DNA from 3 places in the Blautia argi genome. Region 1 is predicted to be linked to each of the others. Evidence: riboswitches for the same ligand, from Rfam matches in the RefSeq annotation. Region 1 holds a riboswitch; each other region holds the start of a gene.
The links. Region 1 has a riboswitch for thiamine pyrophosphate ahead of thiE (thiamine phosphate synthase). Riboswitches for the same ligand answer to the same signal wherever they lie in the genome.
Positions count from the first base shown of each region.

Region 2: linked by a shared signal. The riboswitch ahead of DQQ01_RS10930 (thiamine-binding protein) and the one ahead of thiE (thiamine phosphate synthase) in region 1 are both predicted to bind thiamine pyrophosphate.
Region 3: linked by a shared signal. The riboswitch ahead of thiC (phosphomethylpyrimidine synthase ThiC) and the one ahead of thiE (thiamine phosphate synthase) in region 1 are both predicted to bind thiamine pyrophosphate.

Region 1 covers NZ_CP030280.1:1,743,682-1,751,533, reverse strand. Annotated here, with positions in the region: gene DQQ01_RS17460 (HAD hydrolase-like protein) at 1-336, opposite strand, end outside; gene DQQ01_RS08560 (NADH-quinone oxidoreductase subunit NuoE family protein) at 350-817, opposite strand; gene yaaA (peroxide stress protein YaaA) at 807-1,586, opposite strand; gene DQQ01_RS08550 (HAD family hydrolase) at 1,747-2,400, shown strand; gene DQQ01_RS08545 (cysteine-rich small domain-containing protein) at 2,427-2,726, opposite strand; gene fliB (flagellin lysine-N-methylase) at 2,749-3,891, opposite strand; gene thiD (bifunctional hydroxymethylpyrimidine kinase/phosphomethylpyrimidine kinase) at 3,958-4,749, opposite strand; gene thiE (thiamine phosphate synthase) at 4,746-5,408, opposite strand; TPP riboswitch at 5,546-5,652, opposite strand; gene DQQ01_RS08525 (arsenate reductase family protein) at 5,665-6,021, opposite strand; gene DQQ01_RS08520 (bacteriohemerythrin) at 6,032-6,454, opposite strand; gene DQQ01_RS08515 (GNAT family N-acetyltransferase) at 6,514-7,008, opposite strand; gene DQQ01_RS08510 (DUF1284 domain-containing protein) at 6,971-7,405, opposite strand; gene DQQ01_RS08505 (biotin transporter BioY) at 7,402-7,852, opposite strand, start outside.
Region 2 covers NZ_CP030280.1:2,237,680-2,245,531, reverse strand. Annotated here, with positions in the region: gene truA (tRNA pseudouridine(38-40) synthase TruA) at 1-204, shown strand, start outside; gene DQQ01_RS10945 (PaaI family thioesterase) at 233-679, shown strand; gene DQQ01_RS10940 (glutamine--tRNA ligase/YqeY domain fusion protein) at 766-2,457, shown strand; gene pdxR (MocR-like pyridoxine biosynthesis transcription factor PdxR) at 2,460-3,929, shown strand; TPP riboswitch at 3,942-4,053, shown strand; gene DQQ01_RS10930 (thiamine-binding protein) at 4,173-4,469, shown strand; gene DQQ01_RS10925 (ABC transporter permease) at 4,438-5,202, shown strand; partial or broken gene DQQ01_RS10920 (ABC transporter substrate-binding protein) at 5,221-6,238, shown strand; gene DQQ01_RS10915 (ABC transporter ATP-binding protein) at 6,262-7,008, shown strand; gene DQQ01_RS10910 (hypothetical protein) at 7,061-7,573, opposite strand; gene DQQ01_RS10905 (hypothetical protein) at 7,606-7,852, opposite strand, start outside.
Region 3 covers NZ_CP030280.1:698,866-706,717, forward strand. Annotated here, with positions in the region: gene dnaB (replicative DNA helicase) at 1-962, shown strand, start outside; gene thiC (phosphomethylpyrimidine synthase ThiC) at 1,050-2,357, opposite strand; TPP riboswitch at 2,466-2,567, opposite strand; gene DQQ01_RS03570 (helix-turn-helix domain-containing protein) at 2,682-3,071, shown strand; gene DQQ01_RS03575 (4Fe-4S ferredoxin) at 3,266-3,436, opposite strand; gene DQQ01_RS03580 (DUF1858 domain-containing protein) at 3,661-3,861, shown strand; gene DQQ01_RS03585 (adaptor protein MecA) at 3,966-4,685, opposite strand; gene DQQ01_RS03590 (hypothetical protein) at 5,088-5,297, shown strand; gene DQQ01_RS03595 (glycosyl hydrolase family 18 protein) at 5,426-7,129, shown strand; gene DQQ01_RS03600 (hypothetical protein) at 7,156-7,852, shown strand, end outside.

The DNA of each region.
Region 1 (7,852 bases):
CTTGGAGGAGGCCACTGCCAATAAATAGCCTTTCTCTTTTAGCTGTCTGAGAAGACTTGTAATACCTTCATAAGGTTTATTTTCAAAAATTCCGGTAACGGTATAACGTTCCCGATAGTACTTTACAGCCAAAGCGGCTTCTTCTTCGGAAAATCCTGCAAAAATCATAAACTGATTCAATAGAGGAGGGCCTACAAATACTTCTAATTCCTTCAGGTTTGAGGCTAGCTTGCCCTTTCTCATTTTTTTCAGCGCATACTGAACCGATTTGGTAATTCCCTCGCCTGATGCGGTCAGTGTACCGTCCAAATCAAATAATAATGCCTTATACTTCATCTGTATTCCTCTTTTATTTCCATTTTTTCAAAAGCGCCAAGACCTGCTCTTTTGTCACAGCAGCATACAATTCTCCGTCTGCTTTCATGTTTGGAGAGGTCCTGCATTGCTTCATACAGTTCTGCGTCTTCAGATAGATTTTTCTGTCCGGAGAAAATCCATCTTTGTCTATTTTCAGTTCTTCTTTGACTGCTTTTAGAATTTCCATACTCTTTTTATTTTGACAGCGTTCTCCTGTACAAAGCACCAGCTGATGGCTGTAAATTTCTTCTTTCAAATCAGGAAGACGCTTCATAATGCAGGTGAAAACCGATCTTTTTACTCCCAGCTTTTCAGCTGCCAGTTCCTGTGCAGCAAGCGGAATACAACCTTCTGTTTCCTGAATTTCACGGAGCATGGCAATTATATTTTCCTGCTCCTTAGGATTCCTTTGCGCCGCATAATACTCTATGATTTCCCTTATTTCCTGTTCAAAATTCATGTTCTAATACCTCCTTTTCTTTTAAAAATACCAGCTTATCTGTCGTGGAATAGAGGGTAGAATACTGATATCCAAGTCCTTGAAATTCTCTTACTTCCTCTATTTTTTCTATCTGATTTTCCGCTAGCCAGCGTACCATCTCGCCTCTTGCCATTTTTGCCTGTGTTCCCTTTACCAAAACTTTATTTTCTTTTAATTCTCCAAAAACACAGGTGATAAAAGAATTCTTTTCTGTCAGATAAGGTTCTACTATTTTGCTGTATTCCTTTGATGCCAAGTTTAAAATAACAGCATCTTCCTTTACTAATTCCTTATAAATAAGGTCTTTCCAGAAAGCATATAAATCCCGGTTTTCTTCAGAATCCATTTTCATTTTTAACTTGGCCTGCATTTCCAGACGATAGCAAACTACTCCGTCTGTGGGTTTTAAAATCCCGTAAAGTCCGGATAAAATCCGTAAATTTTTCTTTCCGTACTTCCACTGCTTTTCTGAAAAAACCACAGGAGCCATATACTGATATTGAATTCCTTCGTACGCCAATATGGCAGGGGTAAAATTTTGATGAAAATCCTGTTCCTGTAACCGAACCCAGTTTTGTCCGGCAATTTTTTCATTGCATTTCCACAAAGATTTTAGTTCCTGAAAATCCATTTTCTTCAAGGTATTCCATATCTCTTCTGCTCTCTGCAAATAAATCGGCTGTGTAAGGCTCACAGCCTCATCTTCCCGGATATGCATCTTCTTTGCCGGAGAAATAATAATTTTCATTATGTATACCTTCCGTTTCTCAAGCCGTCAATTGCACAACGTGCAATCATTATACCATGTTCCCCTTTTAAATCCAATGCTTTTCTTGCGTGAAGTATGAAATTCTGGTATTCTAAAGGGAACAGAAGAGAAAAAAGCAATTTGCAGAAGGGGCGGTTTTATGATACAGGCTGTTATTTTTGACATGGACGGAGTTTTATTTGATACAGAACGAATTATGAAAGAGGGCTGGCAAAAGGCAGGGGAAAAATTGGATTTTACGCTGACAGAAGAGCAGCTTGGACAGATGAGAGGCGGCTCCAGAGAACAGAATGCAGCTTTGTTTGAAAAATGGTTTGCGGGAAGGATTGATTATCACTATGCCAGAACCATTCGTTCGCAATACCTGGCAGAATATATTGAGCACTATTCTCTGCCTCAGAAAAAGGGACTGCAGGAAATCGTATCCTATCTCACAGAGGAGAAAATTCCCTGGGCAGTGGCAACCTCTACCCCAAGGAAGCGCGCTGCTCACTACTGGGATATGGCGGGCATTTCAAAGGCTATTTCTGCCTCCGTATGCGGAGATGAGGTAAAAAAAAGTAAGCCTGACCCGGAAATCTTTTTGAAGGCTGCTCAAAAACTGAGGATAAAGCCGGAGAACTGCCTGATTGTGGAGGATAGCAGAAACGGCTTGAAGGCAGGACGTGCTTCAGGCGCCTGTACCTGCATGGTGCCGGATTTAACCCCGTTTGCACCTGATTTAGAGCCTTTTTGCGACTATGTATGCAAAGACCTGATACAACTTAAAGAGCTGCTCTCTTCTCTGAAATAGAGGAGAAGAAAGCAGTTCTGTTCTCTTTACCGGTTCTTTTTTGCCAGTTCCATAATTTCATTATATTTGCTCATAATGTACCCATAGTTTTTCTTCTTATGAGGCAAAAGACATGCGCTGCAGTCCTTAATCCCATTGTCAGTATATTTGAAATTACCACCGCATTTGCTGCCCAGGGCGTACAGGGGACAGTAGCAGAACAGACAGTTAAAATTGTCCGTATCTTTTGTTTCATGGCAGGGAAAATACTCGCAGTTTTTATGTGAAAAGAAGGAGTATTCCTTGTCCTCCCAATATGGTTTTTCCTGTTTTTTTTCTTCACTCATAGAGTTCTTCGTCCTTTCTGTTTTATAAAATAGACTTCAGTTTTTCAGGAAAATATTCTTCCTGTTCATCAAAAATATCTTCCAACAAGTTCAAATTTTCATCAGAATGTTCGATTTCTCTGGCATATTGCCAGGCTGTCTTTACAATCTCTGCAAAAGACAGATGTCCCTGGTTTTCCAACCATTTTGCAAAGCACAGTTCTTCTATCCAGAGTACAGAAAAAACAGCCAGAACCACTTTCGTATATACCATATCATCATAGACAGCACCGCAAAAATATGTATAAACAAAAAAGAGAAGAAGTTGTTCCTTATAAATTTCCCAGTTTTCCGTTTCTCCTTCTTTTTTTAAAAAATCCATGCGGTTTTTCTGATAAAAATCACTTCCTTTTGTATAGATATTCTGCTTCAATCTAGTCAGATTTTCGCTCCATTCTTCTCGTAAAACTTCTAACTTTTGTAAATCTTTCAGCATAAGGTTCATGGATTCAAAACGAAGTTCGGCATTATGTTCCGTACTTCTTTTCTTTTTGAACGTTTCTTTTTTCTCTGGTTCAACCGCAAAATCCTTTTCAAAAAGCCTTCCCTCTTCCAGTGCTTTCTGAAAGCCAAAGGCGGTCTGTAAACATAAAAACATTCGTTCTCTCATGGGCAACGTTCTGTCTTGTATGAGCTGAAAAAGGCAGGTTCGTACCTCCTCCAGCTTTCCGAAAAGCAGGAAATCAAAATCTTCATAGTCTTCCTCACGCTCTTTTTGGCTGTCCTCTTCCTCCAAAAACATAACCTTTTCTTTGCAGCCAAGAATCATTTCCGCTGCCACAGGACAGGAAAGAGAAAGGGAAAACTCACGGAGATTTTCAAACTCTTCCGTATGTCGGGGATATTGTCTGCAGGTTTCACAAAGAGCAGAAGCCCCCAGTTCTTTATAAATATCACAGAGATTTTTTTCGTTCAGAAAGCTGCAGCGTTTTTTATATTGTTCAAATGCTCCCTGGGACCAGTCTATGGAATTTAAAAGGCGGATTCCAAAGGTTCCCGGAACCTGACTGTAGCTTTTTAAAGTATCCTCGTCTATAAAAATCTGCCAGCCGGCACAACAGGTATCCGGACATTTATCTGCAGTACAGACGAAGCGGTCATAATAATGAGGTTTTCTGTAGTACATGAAGTCATTCCTTTCAAAAGATATAGAAGAAGCATACCACTCTCCCACCTCTTTTTCAAGCATCATTCACCTGTTCTTTTGAGTAAGATACATATGGTTCAGAGGTCCACTGCCTGTTCCGAGATTCAATTGTGCCTTTATGGCGCCTGTTACATATTCCTTAGCTCTCTTCACACTTTCCGATATGTCATATCCTATTGCCAGATTACAGGCTATGGCAGAGGAAAGAGTACAACCTGTACCATGCGTGTTCTCATTTTGAATTTTTTCTCCAGGATACCAGAAATAATCTTTGTTCCTATACAGCAAATCGTCAGCCTCCTGCAGCAGATGGCCACCCTTCAAAAGGACTGCCCCTTTTATTTGCTCACCAAGCAGCGCGGCAGTCCGTTCCATATCCTGATGGGTTCGAATTTTTGTTTCTGATAAAAACTCGGCTTCCGGTATATTGGGGGTCAGGATATCAGCCAGAGGAAAAAGCCCTGTTTTTAAGGCATTTTTCGCCTCCAAAGACAAAAGGCTGCCTCCGCTGCTCGCCACCATAACAGGGTCTATAACAATGTTTTCTGCCTTGTATGTTTTCAGTTTTTGGGCAATGATTTCGATAATGTTACTGTCTGAAACCATGCCTATTTTTATTGCATCAGGACGAATATCCTGAAAAATACAGTCCAGTTGCTGTGCTACAAATTCCGGTGACACTACTTGTACGTTGTAAACACCTGTTGTATTTTGAGCAGTCAAAGCCGTAATGGCAGTCATGGCATACAGACCATGCATGGTAATGGTTTTAATATCCGCTTGGATTCCCGCACCACCGCTGCAGTCAGACCCTGCGATACTCAATACCTTTTTCATGATTTTCCTCCCTGCGTGATTTGCTCTGCACAGGCCCGCAGTCGTTTGCAGGCCTGTTTTATATCCTTTTGACCATAGATGGCAGAAACTACAGCAATACCGGAAATACCGGTTCCTTTTAATGATATAAGATTTGATTCCCTGATTCCGCCAATGGCTACCACAGGAATGGAAACTGCCTGACAGATTTCCATCAGGGTTTCTCTTGTAATAACGATTGCATCATTTTTGGTAGAAGTAGAAAATACAGCTCCCACTCCCAGATAATCTGCGCCCCAATCCTCTGCCTTTTTGGCGGCTTCCACTGTTCTACAGGAAACTCCGATAATTTTATCCTCGCCCAAAAGTTTTCTAGCTTTTAAAGGATCCATATCCTGCTGCCCCAGATGAACGCCGTCTGCCTGTATTTTCCCGGCAATTTCCACGTTGTCATTGATGATAAAGGGCACTTTATATTTTGCAGCCAGCTTTTGAACATTCTTTGCTTCCTCTGAAAATGCTGCTTCTGACAAATGCTTTTCCCTTAGCTGCAAAAACGTGATGCCTCCTTCCAATGATTCCTCTATTTGTTCCAAAAAGGTTTTTTCTCCCACCCATGTGCGGTCTGTAACTGCGTAAAGCTGCATCTGTTTGCTCAATTGTTCCTTCCTGTCTTTCATTTGCTCACTCCTTTTTACAGAATCGAAAAATTTTATTTCCACGCTTTTATCTTTAAACTTCTATTTCAGACACAAAAAGAGCTGCCCCAGTCAGACATATCAGCAATGCTTCAACATTCCTGATTGCCGTTTCCTGCAACAGCTCATTTCTTTCTCCCTACGTTGGCATTACCCATACAGGTTTAAAGGGTCGAAGTTTGAGAACTTCCTCTCAGCCCGCCTACGGACTCCCCTGACTGTACTATGAAAATTGTGTTTATAAATGTAGTTTTTCTGTCCATTCCTGTTCCCTAAACCCGGTAAGTACAAAATCATCGCTTACTAAAACAGGACGTTTCACCAGCATACCGTCTGTGGCAAGCAGTTCCAACTGTTCCTCCTCTGTCATGGAAGGAAGCTTATCTTTTAAATGAAGCTCTTTGTATTTGTTTCCACTGGTGTTGAAAAATCTTTTTAAAGGAAGCCCGCTTTTTTCATACCATTCCTTTAATTCTTCCTTTGCAGGTCTGTCTTCTACAATGTGACGCACTGCAAACTCCAGGTTCTTCTCTGTCAGCCACTTTTTTGCTTTCTGACAAGTGGTGCATTTCGGATATTCTACAAATAATAACATGGTTTTACCCTTATAATCTTTCTGCATTAGATGCCATGAATTTATATTCTGCTACGGAACGGTCAAAGCCTTTGATGTGATCAAAGAGCCAGTCCACAACATTTTTCTGAACCTGTGCTACGAACGCTTCTGTGGGACCTTCTTCCTCTTCCAGCATTTCCTGCAATTCTTTTACAGCCTGTTTAAATTCTGCATGTTTTTCCTTATGTTCTTTGATTCCAGGATATTCGATTTCTTCCTGCAGCTTTTCCTCTGCGCTAAAGTGGAATTCTGTATAATCCAACAGGTAATCCAGCATTTTTACAGCTTTGATTTTTCCCTGTCCGTCTTCACAGCTTTCCAGAAGCTGATTAATTCTGTCAATCAGTTCCTTATGCTGGGAATCTATCATTTCATTTCCTGTTACTAATGTTTCATCAAATTCTGCTCTCATGTTCTTAAACCTCCTCTGTAATTAGCTATAGTGTACCACATTTTTTAAATTTTTCCAATCTAAATTTCCTTTTCCAAAACAACTCTTTGGATTTTCATACCATAATTCTTATAAAACTCCAATACCTCCTCATTAAACTCCCATGCAGTCAGTTCCAGGGAAGAACTCTTTCGCCGTTTTCCTTCTTCTTCGGCTTTTTGGAGAAGCTGTTTTCCGATACCGTGATTCTGGCAGTTCTCCTGTACGCATAAAGCTTCTACATAGGCTCGCGTTCTTTCTTTGGTAATGCCGCTGTCTTTTAAGGTGTGATATTTTACCTGGCACATGCCCACAGGCTTGCCTTCCCAAACTGCCACCAGAAATAAAAGTTCCGGATCCTCCATATCTTCTGTAAATTGTTGGAGTGTGTAAAAATCGGTCGCCTCTTTATAAATATCCGGTCTTCCGTGGCTGTGCAGGTCGTGTACCTGCTGCATAAGACGGGCAATATCTGCGAAATCCTCTCTGATTGCAGCCCTAATCTCCGGCTGCATTGCGTTTTTGGCTGTTTCCATATCGTTCCAGTTCCTTTCTCTGGCAGATTTCATGCCACTGGCAGTTGGAACAGATTTCTCTGCGTTTTCCTTTTTTCAAAATACGCTCCTCTACCAAAAAAGAAAATTCTTCCCAGGAAAGCGTTACTCCCTTAGAAAGCTCGCAGGCAGCCAATACCTTCTGGTCATAGATTTTCACCTTTTCCTGGGTGATACATGTATTTTCTTTTGAATTAGGGCATTTTTTACATATCATATCCCCATTTGTCACAATTTGCAAGACTGGATTTCCCCTCATTTTTTCCAGAATGCTTCCCATATGTAAAGTAAAAGTATCGCTGTAGCCTTTTCCCTCAAAAAAAGCAAGGCACATACCATGATGTGCCCGCAGTTTTAAAATGTCTTTTTGGTTTTTCATTTTTTTATAACTCCTGCTAACCGTTTTGTTAAAACCATGGACAGAATGATTTTGAGGACGTCCGGAATCACAAAGGGAATGACACACCAGCCCAATACAGCACCGATTCCCACAGGACCGGTCTGTGCGGTATATACAGCCAGAAACCAGAGGGTACCAACTGTATAGCAGGCAAGGAGTCCTAAAATCATGGAGAAAAAAAGAATTTTTCTGCTTCTTCCAAGCAGCTTTTCCATTCCCCACATCAAAAGTGCGGAGGCAAGAAAGCCTACAATATATCCGCCTGTTGTTCCGGCGAGAACTCCGATTCCGCCTGTGAAGCCTGCAAATACAGGAATTCCCAGAAGTCCCAGAAATATGTAAACCAAAACAGCCATGGTTCCCCGTCTTCCTCCCAGAATCCCTACTGCGGTAAAGACTCCCATGGTCTGCAGGGTAAAGGGAACC
Region 2 (7,852 bases), 490 kb from region 1:
ACAGAGCAGGAAATTTGCATAACCTACACTGGGGACGGCTTCCTTTATAATATGGTAAGAATTCTTACAGGAACGCTGATTGAAGTGGGAAGAGGAGTAAGAAAATCGGAAACCATGACAGCGCTTCTGGAAAGCTGTGACAGAAAAAACGCAGGCTTTACAGCCCCGGCAAGAGGGCTGACTCTGCTGGAAGTACGGTATTAAAACACGTTTATAAAGGAGGAACAAGGACATGGAAAACGAAAGAAACCGGGAAATGGAGCAGGAGATAAGGGAGAGCATGGATCGGCTTTATCCCAAAGACCCGGATCATTTATACAGCAAAATGCAGATAGAATTTTATGCTTGCAGTTATGAAAAAAGGAGCGTGACATTGCGCTTCCCGGTACAGAGGTGGGAACTAAATCACATGGCAACCATGCACGGAGGACTGATTGCCACAGCCGTTGACACTACCTGTGGGGTTCTGGTGCGAAGTGTGAGCAAAAGTCAGAGGATTCCCACCATTAATCTGAGTCTGAATTATCTGTCCCCTGCCATGGCGCAGGACGTCCTTTTGGTAACTGCAAAGGCAGACCGCGCAGGACGAAGCATCTGCAATGTATCGGCAGAGTGTAAATCTGAAAAGACGGGGAAATTGATTGCCACAGCAACGGCAAACTTTATGATTTTGGACTGAATTGAAAAAAATAAAAGCAAAGCCTTTGAAAAAATAAAAAATTATGGTAGTATAGTCCTTAGACTATACAGAAGAAACTACAATAGATGGAGGAAGAAAAAGTGGAAAAAGAAACAGCAAAAGAAACCGTTTCTAAAAACTTTATTGAACAGATTATTGAAAAAGACCTGGCAGAAGGAAAATACGAGGAAATCTGCACCCGTTTTCCGCCGGAGCCAAACGGCTACCTGCACATCGGACATGCCAAGTCTATTTTATTAAATTACGGACTTGCACAGAAATATAACGGCAAATTTAATATGCGTTTTGATGATACCAATCCTACAAAGGAAAAGGTAGAATTTGTAGAATCCATTAAGGAAGACATCAAGTGGCTGGGTGCAGACTGGGAAGACCGTCTGTACTTTGCATCTGATTATTTTGAGCAGATGTATGAGGCTGCCGTAAAGCTGATTAAAAAGGGCAAAGCCTTTGTCTGTGATTTGACAGCAGAGGAGATCAGAGAATACAGAGGAACGCTTACCGAGCCTGGAAAGGAAAGCCCTTACCGCAACAGAAGCGTGGAAGAAAACCTGGAATTATTCGAGAAAATGAGAAATGGTGAATTTGAGGACGGCAGCAGAGTGCTTCGTGCCAAAATCGACATGGCTTCTCCGAACATCAACATGCGTGACCCGGTTATTTACCGCGTGGCACACATGACACATCACAACACAGGGGATAAATGGTGCATTTACCCTATGTATGACTTTGCACACCCCATTGAAGATGCCATTGAGGGAGTAACACATTCTATCTGTACTCTGGAATTTGAAGATCACAGACCGCTTTATGACTGGGTGGTAACAGAACTGGAATATCCTCACCCACCAAAGCAGATTGAATTTGCAAAATTGTATCTGACCAATGTGGTAACAGGAAAGCGTTACATTAAAAAGCTGGTAGAGGACGGTATTGTGGATGGCTGGGACGATCCTCGCCTGGTATCCATTGCGGCTCTTAGAAGACGTGGATTCACACCGGAATCCATTCAGAAATTCGTAGAGCTTTGCGGCGTATCAAAGGCAAACAGCTCTGTGGATTATGCAATGCTGGAATATTGTATCCGAGAGGATTTAAAGATGAAAGCGCCTCGTATGATGGCTGTTTTAGACCCGGTGAAGCTGGTGATTGACAATTATCCGGAAGGGGAAATCGAGTATCTGGAAGTGCCCAACAATATGGAAAATCCGGAGCTTGGAACCAGACAGGTGCCGTTTGGAAGAGAGCTGTATATTGAGAGAGAAGACTTTATGGAGGTTCCGGTAAAGAAATACAAACGTCTTTATCCGGAAAATGAAGTGCGTCTTATGAACGCTTATTTTGTAACCTGTACAGGCTGCGAAAAGGACGAGAACGGCAATGTCACTGTGATTCACTGTACCTATGACCCGGCTTCCAAGGGGGGAAATTCTCCGGACGGAAGAAAGGTAAAGGGAACCATTCACTGGATTTGTGCAGAAACAGCAGTAGAGGCAGAATGCCGTCTGTATGAAAATATTGTGGACGAAGAAAAGGGCGTATACAACAAAGAGGACGGAAGTCTGAACTTAAATCCCAATTCTCTGACGGTTGTAAAAGGATGTCTGGTAGAGCCGGAGCTTGGAAAGGCAGAGGCTTATGACCGCTTCCAGTTTGTGAGAAACGGCTTTTTCTGTGCAGACTGCCATGACAGCAAGCCAGGTACGCCGGTATTTAACCGCATTGTATCCTTAAAGAGCTCCTTTAAATTAAAATAAAGATGAACGAACTGTTGATTCCGCTGGATTTAAAGAGCAAACTTCCCATTTATCAGCAGATTTGCGCGTATATTAAAAATGCTGTACAGCAAAAGGATTTAAAGCCAGGGGAACGGCTGCCTTCCTCCAGAGCTCTGGCAAGGTGTTTATCTGTCAGCCGCAGTACCGTGGATCTGGCATACGGGCAGTTGGTTTCAGAGGGGTATATGGAGTCTGTTCCCTGTAAGGGTTATTATATCTGTGAGATAGAAAGCCTTTACGTTTCCGGGAAAGAGAATACAGCGCCTGCATGTGGAAAAGAAGAAAAGCTGTGCAGGGACACAGGAGTAAAGACCTGTCGCTGGGATTTTGCCCTAAACGGCATTTCTGTTGGGAGCTTTCCCCATAATATCTGGAAAAAGCTTACCCGACAGGTGCTTTCTGAAAAGGAAGACGCGCTGTTTCAGCCAGGAAACCCCTGGGGAGAATATGGTTTTCGCTGTGCAATTGCAGAATATCTGTATCAGGCAAGGGGTATGCATTGCCGCCCGGAGCAGATTCTCATTGGAGCGGGAAATGATTACCTTCTTATGCTGCTTGGTACAATTCTGGGAAAAGAGAAGGTGGTGGCAATGGAAAGCCATACCTATCTGAATGCTTACTATGATTTTCTTCATATTGGATATGAGGTAAAGGCTGTTTCTCAGGATAGTAGCGGCATGAGCATTGCCTCACTGAAAAAATCCGGGGCCGAAATCGCTTATGTGATGCCCTCCCATCAGTTTCCGGCAGGCACAGTAATGCCCTTGAAACGCCGCATGGCACTTCTTGAATGGGCCAGGGAAACAGAAGGGCGGTATATTATTGAAGATGATTATGACAGTGAATTTCGTTACCGTGGGCAGCCCATACCTGCCCTCCAGGGCTTTGATGCAAACGGAAGGGTAATTTATATGGGAACTTTTTCAAAATCTCTTGCACCTGCAATCCGTGTCAGTTATATGGTATTGCCGGATTCTCTGGCAAAGATCTATGCTGACAGAAAGAGTCCTTTTGCTGTTACTGTGTCAAGGACAGACCAGAAAATTCTGGAGCTGTTTTTGAAAGAAGGATATTATGAGCGGCATTTAAACCGTATGCGGGCTGTGTACAAGGGAAAGCATGACTGCATGGTACGGGCACTGCGGGAGATGGGGGATATCTGTACCTTTACGGGTGAACATGCAGGTCTGCATCTTACTGTGGAATTTGTGAACGGACTCACTGAAAAAGAGGCTGTGCTGCGGGCGCAAAAAGCAGAGATTCAGGTTTACGGATATTCCGAATATGCCATAGATTTAAGAGAAGAAACAAGAAATCCGGGTGCAAAAGTGCTTCTGGGTTATGCCTGTCTGACAGAAGAGGAGATTACAGAAGCCATGCAGAAGCTTAAGAAAATCTGGTCCTGCGAAGAAACAGAAGACAGAAGGAAAGAGGTTGACAGAAAACCGTAAATACAGTAAACTGAACATTGCAAGGGGAGCTGGAGAAAGTCCGGCTGAGAATAAAACCAGATTCGTTTTAGACCCTCATACCTGATTCGGATAATGCCGGCGTAGGAAGCAGTTTGTAAAATTTGCAGATTCAGATACAGACGTAAATCCCATCAGGTAATCCCTGAAGGGATTTTTTGTTTCATAGGAGAATCTCACAGGCGAGATTCTTCTTTATACCCTAAAACAAAGGAGGAAAACAAGATGAACGCAAGTGTAGCAATTCAGACATTGCCGGAGGCAAAGGACGACGAGGAATTAATCCGTATTGTTGATGAGGTGATTGCCTACATCAAAAGCACAGGAAACAATTATTATGTAGGACCTTTTGAAACCACGATTGAAGGGGACTATGATGAGCTTATGGACATTGTAAAGGAATGTCAGCATATTGCAGTGAAAGCAGGAGCTCCGTCTGTAGCTGCTTACATCAAGGTCAGCTATAAGCCGGAAGGAGATGTGCTGAGTATTGAAAGAAAAGTTACGAAACACCACCAGTAAATTTTGGACAGTGTCCGCAGTGACAGTGCTTCTTATCTTATGGCAGGCAGTTTCCATGGCAGGGCTGATTCCTGATTTTATGCTGCCGTCGCCGATTGATGTGGTGAAAGCCTTTGCAGGAGATTTCAGACTTTTAATGGAACATGCCAGAGTAACTCTTTTAGAGGCTGCACTGGGACTTTTCTGTGGAATTTCGGTGGGCTTTCTTATGGCCGTAATTATGGAACGGTTCGATAAGGTATACAAGGCCTTTTATCCCCTGATTGTTCTGACACAGACCATCCCCACAGTCGCCATTGCACCTCTTTTGGTACTGTGGTTTGGATATGAAATGCTTCCAAAGGTAATTCTCATTGTAGTGGTAACCTTTTTTCCGATTACTGTGGGGCTTTTGGACGGCTTTCGGTCTGCAGATAAGGATATGATAAATCTCATGCGTTCCATGGGCGCCGGGGAATTTCAGATATTCCGCTATATTAAGCTTCCGGGTGCAAGAAGTCATTTTTTTGCAAGCCTCAGAATCTCCGTGTCCTACTCTGTGGTAGGCGCTGTGATTTCAGAATGGCTGGGTGGCTTCAGCGGACTTGGCGTTTATATGACCAGAGTAAAAAAGGCATTTGCCTATGATAAAATGTTTGCCGTGATTTTTCTGATTTCCATTATCAGTCTTCTGCTTATGAAGCTGGTGGAGTTTCTTCAGAGAAAATCCATGCCCTGGGAGCATGTCAAATAAGAAAGAGGAGAAAAACAGATGAAGAAAAAATGGTTAGCAGCAGCTCTGTGTGTGACCATGCTTGCAGTCCTGACCGGTTGTAAAAGCAGCAGTCAAGCAGCAGGAACAGAGGATAATAAAGAGAGCAAAGAAGAAAAACTGACCTTTGTATTGGACTGGACGCCCAATACCAATCATACGGGACTGTATGTGGCAGAGGAAAAGGGGTATTTTAAAGAAGAGGGACTGGATGTGGAGATTGTACAGCCGCCGGAGGATGGGGCAGATGCGTTGGTTGCCTCCGGGAAAGCTCAGCTTGGCATCTCTTTTCAGGATACCATGGCGCCGGGGGTGACCGGAGAGAATGCTCTTCCCAATACTGCCATAGCAGCCGTAGTGCAGCACAATACCTCAGGTATTATTTCCAGAAAGGGAGAGGGTATGGATTCCCCAAAGGGACTGGAAGGAAAGAAATATGCCACCTGGGACGCGCCTATCGAAAAGGCCATGATGAAGAATGTTGTAGAAGGAGATGGCGGTGATTTCAGTAAGGTAGAGCTGATTCCAAGCACAGTGACTGATGAGGTTTCCGCATTAAAGACAAAATCTGTGGACGCAATCTGGGTGTTCTATGCCTGGGGAGGCGTGGCAACAGAGGTGGCAAAGCTGGATACCGATTATTTTGCCTTTAAGGATCTCAATCCAGTGTTTGACTATTATACGCCTGTTATTATTGCTAATAATGACTTTTTAAAGGAAAATCCCGATGCGGCAAAAGCGTTTTTAAGAGCAGTAAAAAAAAGGATATGAATTTGCTATTGAAGAACCGGAACAGGCAGCAGAGCTTCTCTGCAAGGCATCACCGGAGCTGGACAGCGAACTGGTGAAGGCAAGCCAGAAATACCTGGCAGACCAGTATAAGGCAGAGGAGGAGCGTTGGGGATATATGGATCCGGAGCGCTGGAATGCCTTTTATGACTGGCTGAATGAAAACGGTCTTTCTGAAGCAAAAATACCGGAGAATGCAGGATTTTCCAATGACTATCTTCCGGAATAAGAAAGAGAAAGGCGGCATCAGATATGGCACAGCTAGAGGTTTCCCATGTGACAAAAACCTTTGAAGACAAAAGGGTTTTAGAAAACGTGTCCCTTCATCTGGGGGATAAGGAACTGGTTGCACTTCTGGGAGTCAGCGGAGGAGGCAAAACGACACTGTTTAATGTGATTTCCGGTATCTTAAAGCCAGACAGCGGGCAGGTGCTTTTAGACGGTGAGGACATTACAGGTAGGCCGGGGCAGGTCAGCTATATGCTTCAAAAGGATTTGCTTCTGCCCTATCGCACCATTGAGGATAATGTGGCTTTGCCCCTGATTATCAGGGGAGAGAAGAAAAAACAAGCGAGAAAGCTGGTACAGCCTTATTTTCAGGAATTTGGGCTGGAGGGTACTCAGAAAAAATATCCGGTTCAACTGTCCGGAGGTATGCGACAGAGAGCAGCCCTTCTCAGAACCTATATGTTTTCCAGGAAAATCGCACTTTTAGATGAGCCTTTTTCTGCTTTGGATACCCTGACCAAGAGCGCTATGCACAAATGGTATCTTCAGGTTATGGAGCAGATTCATCTGTCCACAATTTTTATCACTCATGATATAGACGAAGCCATTTTGTTGGCAGACCGGATTTATCTCCTCACAGGAAATCCGGGAAGAATCACAGAAGAGCTTGTTATCAAAGAACCAAAGCCAAGGTCAGAGGATTTTAATCTGACACAGGAATTTTTGAAGTATAAAAGATATATTTTAAAGAAAATAGAAGAAAATAAATAGAAAAAGGGTATCCTGTGACTGAAATTCCATGGGATCCCCTTTTTTCTTTATATCAGATTTCCAGAATTTTCCCTACGCTTTCATCATAGCGGCAGTATTTCCCGTTGGAGGATAAAAACGGAGCATAAGTTTTCGCTTTTACATTTTTTATGTACACAACTTTTGTGGCTATCATATACACCAGAGAAAATTTCTCATTCAGGCTGGAAATCCACTTGTACACCTTGCTATCCTTATCAGAGAGAACCAGCTCATAACCACCCTCGCAAGGTTCCAGACAGAAATAGCTTTTTTCTCCTTTTGAGGAAAAGACTTCATTGTAAACATAAGAAGAGAAATGCTCACGGACAAAGCTTTTAAAGTCCGGCAGATTGTAAATCTGGTGAGAAACCGCATCTGTAATTTTATCTCCGCGCTCAATTCGGATTTTCAGAATTTTCAAAATCTCTACAGCATCGTTGATAAAGCTCAGGCGATTGTATTCCATGGTTTCCAGAAGAAAAGAAATCAGCTCCTTTGACAGAATATCATCGTTTTTTGCCTGTTCAAATAACTGGTTGTTCATTATTTTATATCCTCCCTCTTTGGTATACCGGATTATACTTCCGGTTCTTCTTTTGCTTTCTGCACAGCGTCCTTTATCTCCTGTGTGAAATTTTCTGCTGTTTCTTTAACCTCTTTTTTGATATCCTCCGCTTTTTTTGCGGTATCTTTCACGGTATCTTCAACCGCATCTTTTACTGCGTCAGTAAAATCCTCTTCTTCAAAAATATCATCATCAAGAAAATCATCTGTGTGTTCTTTGACCTTGCTTACTGCCTCATCCACAGATTTTTCCATGACT
Region 3 (7,852 bases), 1.0 Mb from region 1:
AGGAAATCAGCAATGCCTGTTATCTGGGCAAGGAGAAAACCCAGGATATTCTGGAAGTAACGGAAAAGAAAATCTTTGATTTGGTGCAGAACCGGGGCAGTGAGGAATTTGTTCCCATTCGTCAGGTGGTGCTAAATGCCATTGAAAAGATTGAGAAAGCCTCCAGAACCCAGGGAAGCGTAACCGGCATTCCCACAGGCTTTATTGACCTGGATTATAAGATGTCCGGCTTTCAGCCCTCGGATTTGATTCTGGTTGCTGCCAGACCCTCTATGGGAAAAACGGCGTTTGTACTGAATATTGCTCAGTATATGGCTTTTCACAGCAATGTAACCACAGCGATTTTCAGCCTGGAAATGTCAAAGGAGCAGCTTGTCAACCGTCTTCTGGCTCTGGAATCCAAGGTGGATTCCCAGAATATTCGAACCGGTAATCTGGAAGACGAGGAGTGGGCAAAGCTTATTGAAGGCGCCAACATTATCGGAAAGTCCAATCTGATTATTGACGATAAGCCGGGTATTTCTATTTCTGAGTTGCGTTCCAAATGCAGAAAGTACAAGATGGAGCATAATCTGGGTGTGATTTTTATTGACTACCTGCAGCTTATGACAGGAAGTGGAAGAAGTGAGTCCAGACAGCAGGAGATTTCGGAGATTTCCCGTTCTCTGAAGGCATTGGCAAGAGAACTGAATGTGCCTGTGGTGGCGCTTTCCCAGTTGAGCCGTGCCGTAGAACAACGCCCGGATCACAGACCCATGCTTTCAGACCTTCGAGAGTCCGGAGCCATTGAGCAGGACGCCGATGTGGTTATGTTTATTTATCGTGATGATTATTACAACAAGGATTCCGAGAATAAAAATATTGCGGAAATCATTATAGCAAAACAGAGAAACGGTCCTATTGGTACGGTAAATCTGGTTTGGCTGCCAAATTATACAAAGTTTGTAAATATGAAAAAGTAGAAGAGGCTATGGCATAAGCTGCATATCATTTTGTGCCATAGCCTCTTTTGTTATGCTTTGGCAGAGAGAAGAGGTCAGGGATTTTTATTACTCATCATAGATATTTACAATTTCTCCATCCAGTATCCGGTTCATGTTTTTTACAGCGCAGAAGTTTCCACACATACTGCAGGTGTCTTCTTTTTCCGGCTTTGCCTCCTCCCGGTATTGTCTGGCTTTTTCCGGATCAATACACAGCCGGAACATTTCTTCCCAGTCCAGATTTTTCCGGGCAGTGCTCATGGCAGAATCCCAGTCAGAGGCGCCTTTTACCCCTTTGGCGATATCCGCGGCGTGTGCAGCAATTTTAGAAGCAATGATACCCTCCTTTACGTCTTTTTCGTCCGGCAGACGCAGATGCTCGGCTGGTGTGACATAACAGAGAAAGGAAGCACCGCAGGAAGCGGCAATGGCTCCTCCAATGGCTGCTGTAATATGGTCGTATCCGGGGGCAATGTCCGTTACAAGAGGTCCCAGCACATAAAACGGTGCGCCCTGGCACACGGTCTGCTGGATTTTCATATTGGCTTCAATCTGATTCAGAGGCATGTGGCCGGGTCCTTCAATAATCACCTGTACATCTTTTTCCCATGCCCGTCTGGTAAGTTCTCCAAGAGTTACCAGCTCTTCAATTTGAGAAATATCTCCTGCATCGGCAAGGCAGCCTGGACGGCAGGCATCTCCAAGGCTTAAGGTGACATCGTATTTTCGGCAGATGTCCAGAATCCGGTCATAATGCTTATAGAAAGGATTTTCCTGTCCGGTCATTTCCTGCCAGGCAAAAATAATAGAGCCCCCTCTGGAAACAATGTTGGTGAGCCGCCTGTTTTCTTTAAAACGGCGGGCAGTATTTTTGTTGATGCCCACATGGATTGTCATAAAATCCACGCCGTCCTTTGCATGCATTTCCACAATATCCAGCCATTCTTCGGAAGTAATATCTTTTAAAGGCTTATGATAATAGACTACTGCGTCATAGATAGGAACCGTTCCGATGATGGCCGGACATTCCTGTGTGAGTTTTTGGCGAAAAGCTCTGGTATCTCCGTAGGAACTTAAATCCATAATCGATTCTGCTCCCATATCTACAGCCTGCCGAACTTTATGAAGCTCCATATCTATATCTTTCCAGTCCCGTGAAGTGCCCAGATTGACATTGATTTTGGTTTTCAACATAGAACCAATGGCATTGGGATTCAGGCATTGGTGCTGTTTATTTGCCGGAATGACGGCTTTTCCCTCTGCGATATAGTGGCGTAGCTCTTCTGCCGGTATTCCTTCTTTTTTTGCGGCGATTTCCATTTCCGGGGTAATGATTCCCTGCCTTGCGGCATGCATTTGTGTGGTATAAGTCATAGATTTTCTCCAATCTTTTGTTTTTAAACCAGAGAATTCGAACCTGCAGCACAGCCGTTTTCACAAAAAGAAAAAGTCTGTGCCGAAATAGGACGCACAGACATATAAAATCAGTATGTGTAAACTCCCTACGTTGGCATAATCCAAATCAGGTAATACAGGTCGAAGTCGAACTTCCTCTCAGCCCATAAGGCTCCCTGGTTATTTTTTATCAGTTTAGCACCCCTTAGAGGGCTTGTCAACAGTTTTTGTCGAACGTATTTTCTTGCATTTTTATAACGCTTTGTTATAATAATTAAGAGAAACAAAGAAAGGGGTCAGTATATGCAGAAAACCATTTATTCGGTTTCGGAGGCAGTACGCTTTCTGGACATACAGTCCCATGTGCTTCGGTACTGGGAAGAGGAGCTGCGTCTTCCGATTGGAAGAAACGAAATGGGACACAGATACTACACCCGATGGGATATTCAGATTTTCATGAGTATTAGAGAACTAAAGAAAAAAGGGTATGCATTAAAGGAAATCGGAGAGCTGACAACCCTTTTTTATAAAAATCAGGTGGACGAAAAACAGCCTGAGCATAGAGAGTCTGCAAAAAAGAAAAAAGAGAGGAAAAAATCCACGCCCCCCGGTATCCAGGGAATTTATGGAGATTATCAGCAAACTGGTTGCGAACAGAATCCAGGAGAAAAATTCAGAAGAAGAGAGGTATAAGCGTCTTGATGAAAGGATTCGTATTTGTCAGCAGTCCAGAAGAGAGGCAGCGGCAGCTCTGGAAAAAGAAGCGCAAAAAAAGAGGAGGATTTTTAAAAGAAAGTAAAAAGAGAAGACGAAGAGGCAGGAACATTAAGCTTCCTGCCTCTTCGTACCTTTCATGATACAGAATAAAAGTCCTGTATTATGTAATATTAGCCTTCTACGATAGCTTCTGTAGGACAAACACCAGCGCATGTTCCGCAGTCAACGCATGTATCAGCGTCGATAACGTATTTGTCATCGCCTTCGGAAATAGCTTCTACCGGACATTCACCAGCGCATGTTCCGCAGCTTACACATTCATCTGTAATAACGTATGCCATGATTGTATCCTCCTTTATATTCTGAATCTTTCAATTCAGTTCTTAGGGTTATTCTAATATATTTGTTTCTATAATACAAGTCTTATTTTACGAACATAGCAGGATTTTTTGGTTGTAGGCATAATTGTATACAAAATGCAAAAGTAAATGGAGAAAAACAGTTGAATATCCTGCAAAAACAGATTATAATAAAACAATAAAATATTTTAAGGAGGAAGCTATCCATGAAGGTAACAGCAGATATGACAATCGGCGAACTGATTCGTTTAGATGAAAATATTGTACCAATTCTAATGAGAGCAGGTATGCACTGCATCGGCTGTCCGTCCGCACAGGGAGAATCTCTGGCAGAAGCAGCTATGGTTCACGGAATTGACGGAAACATGCTGATCGCACAGATTAATGATTTCCTGGAAAACAAATAAGATTTCCTATAAAGTAAAAAGGACACCCGTTCATGGGTGCCCTTTTTTAAATTTGTGTAAGATGTGTCAATGCCTTGGATGGAAGAATACAGACACCGTGTTCTTTAAAAATATGCCTGCTTTGCCGGAGAGAAGGGACTTCCCTTTCCATATTCAGAAAGCATGTTGCATACTCTGTTGAAATCCTCTGGTGAGGTTTCTTCCTGATGGAGTACCAGGGAGTAGGTATTGTTTTTCTCATCCTTATACAGAGCGCTGAAGCCCTGGAAGAAATTGTTCAGCCCATGGGCTGCTTCAATAACGGTATCCAGGTTTTGGAAAACATATTCCCGCATTAAGTTGACAGAAACAGGGGTATCCCCGATGTTTTCCGGCTTTGTGGCCGTTTCTTTGTTTTCGGAGGCTGCTTTTTCTTTTTTTCTGCGCTCCATGGCTTTTGCCTTTGCCTCATAAATTTTCTGGAAGATATCCAGGATATCGTCAGCGCCTTCTACTTCAATAGGAGGGGCGTCCTCGGAAACGGCTGTAGCATTGCCAAAAGGGGTGAATTTGGAAAAGCGGGTATCCAGTTCCTCCGGGTCATCTACCTTGGAAATAATTAAAATAATACTGTCTGCAGACACCGGAATTGCCTCAATCATGAGAGGTGTATTGTCAGCTTCAAAGCCAAACTCGGAACTTGCCTGCTGCATCATATCCCGGAAAAGAGTTTTTGCCTTATCACTGCCGTAAGCCAGCTCACTTAAACGAATTTGCCGTTCCTCCAAATCAGCTCTTGTCAGTGTACAACGTATCTGATTTTCATTTATTTTTTCTATTTTCATAACATCACGTCCTGTCTGGTTAATTCATCTAAAGATGCTATTTCTCCTTTTATATTATATACTATGCATTGCCGGATTGTAAAGAAGAAATACTTGCTAATTCCGAGAGCTGGTGTTATAATGAAAATCAGGTAAGAGAAGACTGTCCTGTAAATTTTACAGAGAGGAGTGAAATACAGGTAGTCTTTTGACATTTGACAGATTTTATGATTCAAGAAATGCGGCGGTCTGCTGCAGCAGTCTGGTACATTCTGTATCACTGCAGATTTCCATTTATATCAAGATCAAAACATACGGGCAGTCTATCTTTATCTTTTGTAACTGAATGAGGCGTTTTGTGCAAGGAAAAAGAAAGCAGGATAATAATATATCACAAGCATTTATATTCTGCGGGAGGAAGATATGGATAAAAAAGAAAAACAGCTTTTGCACCGGGAGTTGGAAACCTATGAGGATATGGGAGTGCTTCTCTATCTGAACGGGAGAAGTACGACTCCAAAACGTATTGAGAAAGCATACAGAATTGCCGAGGATGGAAACTATATGCGGGACTACATTCAAGATGAAAGCGGGAAATTGCAGGCTGTTTCCTTTGATTTTGTGAAGAATTAAAGGGGCTGTAATTGTGTACAAAAAAGAAAAAAATCTGAAAAAAACATGAAATTCCGGAAGAAATAGATGACGAAAGAGAAAAATATGCTATAATACACATATCAAAAGAGAGTAAAAGGAGCTGAAGCATGGCAAAACGAAGGAAAAGAAGAAGGCGCAGGAGAAGCTTTCCCCCTGCACTGATAGCGTTATTTCTTATCGTAATCGTTGGGGCAGCGGGGCTTATTACAACCTATGTAAAGAAATATACACCGTCAGATATCCGAATGGATTTGGCAGACTATTATAAGCTGGAATCCCCGGAGGAGGTTGCCCTGATTTTTCAGGATACCTTAAGTGAGTACAGAGGCAGGCTCATAGAGGATATGATCTATCTTCCCTATCAGGCAGTAACCGGTGTTCTGGGCGGAAGATTTTACTGGGATCAGGAAACACAGAGTATGTTGTATACAACCCCGGATTCTGTAATAGAGATTCAGCCGGATATGGAATTTCAGGCACAGGGGCAGGAACAGAGTTTTGTTCCGGTGAGAAAGCTGGACGAGAGTCTTTATATTGCTCTGGATTTTCTGGAAAATTATATGCAGATAGAAAGTCGGGTATACGAAAAACCGGCAAGAGTTGTTATTACCTATGAGTGGCAGAAGATTCAGACTGTGGAGGCAGACCGGGATACTGTAGTTCGTTACCAGGGCGGAATTAAGAGTCCCATTCTTTCTGATGTGAAAGCAGGGGATTCCATGGAACTTTTGGAGGAACTGGAAAACTGGTCCAGAGTTCTGACAAAAGACGGAATCGACGGCTATGTAAAAAAAGAAGATCTGAAAGCGTCAAAGACAGCCGAGCCAAAATACCAGGGGGCTTATGAGGAGAATTTTACCAGCCTTACCAGAGATTATAAAATCAACCTTGCATGGCATCAGGTTACCTCCGAGGCAGCCAATGGAGCTTTTGAGCAGACGGTAAAGGATTTGCAGGGCGTCAATGTTATTTCCCCTACCTGGTTTTCTGTGACAGGAACAGAGGGAACGATTTCTTCCCTTGCCAGCGCAGAATATGTAGAAAAAGCACACAAAAAGGGCATGGAGGTCTGGGGACTGATTGATAATTTTGATAAAAATGTAAGCACACTGGAAACCCTGTCTAAAAGAAGCGCCAGAACCCATATCATTGAGATGCTTTTAAGTGAAGCCAAAAGAGTGGGAATGGACGGAATTAATTTAGACTTTGAGGCGCTGACAGAGGAAGAGGCGCCGCATTTTATCCAGTTTGTCAGAGAACTGTCTGTTATGTGCAGAGCCAACAATCTGGTTCTGTCTGTGGACAATCCGGTTCCGCAGTATACTTCTTTTTATAACAGAAAGGAACAGGGGATTGTGGCGGATTATGTGATTATCATGGGATATGATGAACATACTGTTGGAGCGGAAACTGCAGGTTCTGTAGCGTCCCTTCCTTTTGTGGAAGCGGGAATTGTCCAGACTCTGAAGGAAGTTCCTAAGGAAAAGGTGATTAACGGTGTGCCGTTTTATACCAGATTGTGGACAGAGAACAATAATGGAGCTGTGACCAGTGAGGTCTTTGGCATGGATCAGGCAGAAAAATATGTGCAGGAAAAAGGCATGGAAGTATACTGGAATAAAGATGTATCGCAGAATTATGGCGAGCTTGCCACTTCCGAGGGTACACAGAAAATCTGGCTGGAAGATGAGAAATCTCTGGAAGCAAAGATGAAACTGATACAGCAGTATGAGCTGGCAGGGGTAGCAGAATGGAAGCTGGGATTTGAACGGGCAGATGTATGGCCGGTTATCAGCAAATATTTACAGTAAGAAGAAAAAGTACGAGGTGGAGTATTATGGCAGAGTATGAAATGTTTAAAACAACCTTAATGGGTGGATATGACAAGGAAGAAGTACAGGAGCTGATTCAGAAGCTGAAAGATGAAATGGCTGAAATTCAGGTGAATTATAAAAAGCAGATTGCAGACAGAGATGCCAAGATTGCGGAACTGCAGAAGAGAATTGAACTGAAGGAATCTTATCAGGCGCGTATGGAGGAGGACATCAAGGAGAAATACCAGAAGTACATTGATAATTACGAAAGCATTGGAAAGCTGGTCTTTGAAGCGCAGATAAAAGCAGAAAGTATGGAAAAAGAAGCACGGGAAAAATGCGACATTATGATAGCAGAGGCTGAGGAGGAAGCAAAACGCCGCGTGGAGGCTGTGCAGTCTGAAATTGATGACAAACTTTTAGAGGGCAAGAAGAAATATGTGGCTGTTCAGGAAGAAATGAATGGCATTGTAGAATTGATTAATCAGGCACAGAGAAGATTTATGTCTTCTTATAAAGAGGTGCATCACATTATCAGTAGTATGCCTACTTCCTTAAACGATATTGGCGAGGAGAGTGAGCTGGAAATTCACAGAATCGAGATTCCTGATGAGGAGCTGCCAGAGGAAGAGAACAAAGAAGAACTTCATCTGGGAGATACTCAGGAGTTGGATATTATGGACGCTATGGAGGATATTGCAGAGCTGGAAGAGTTTGACG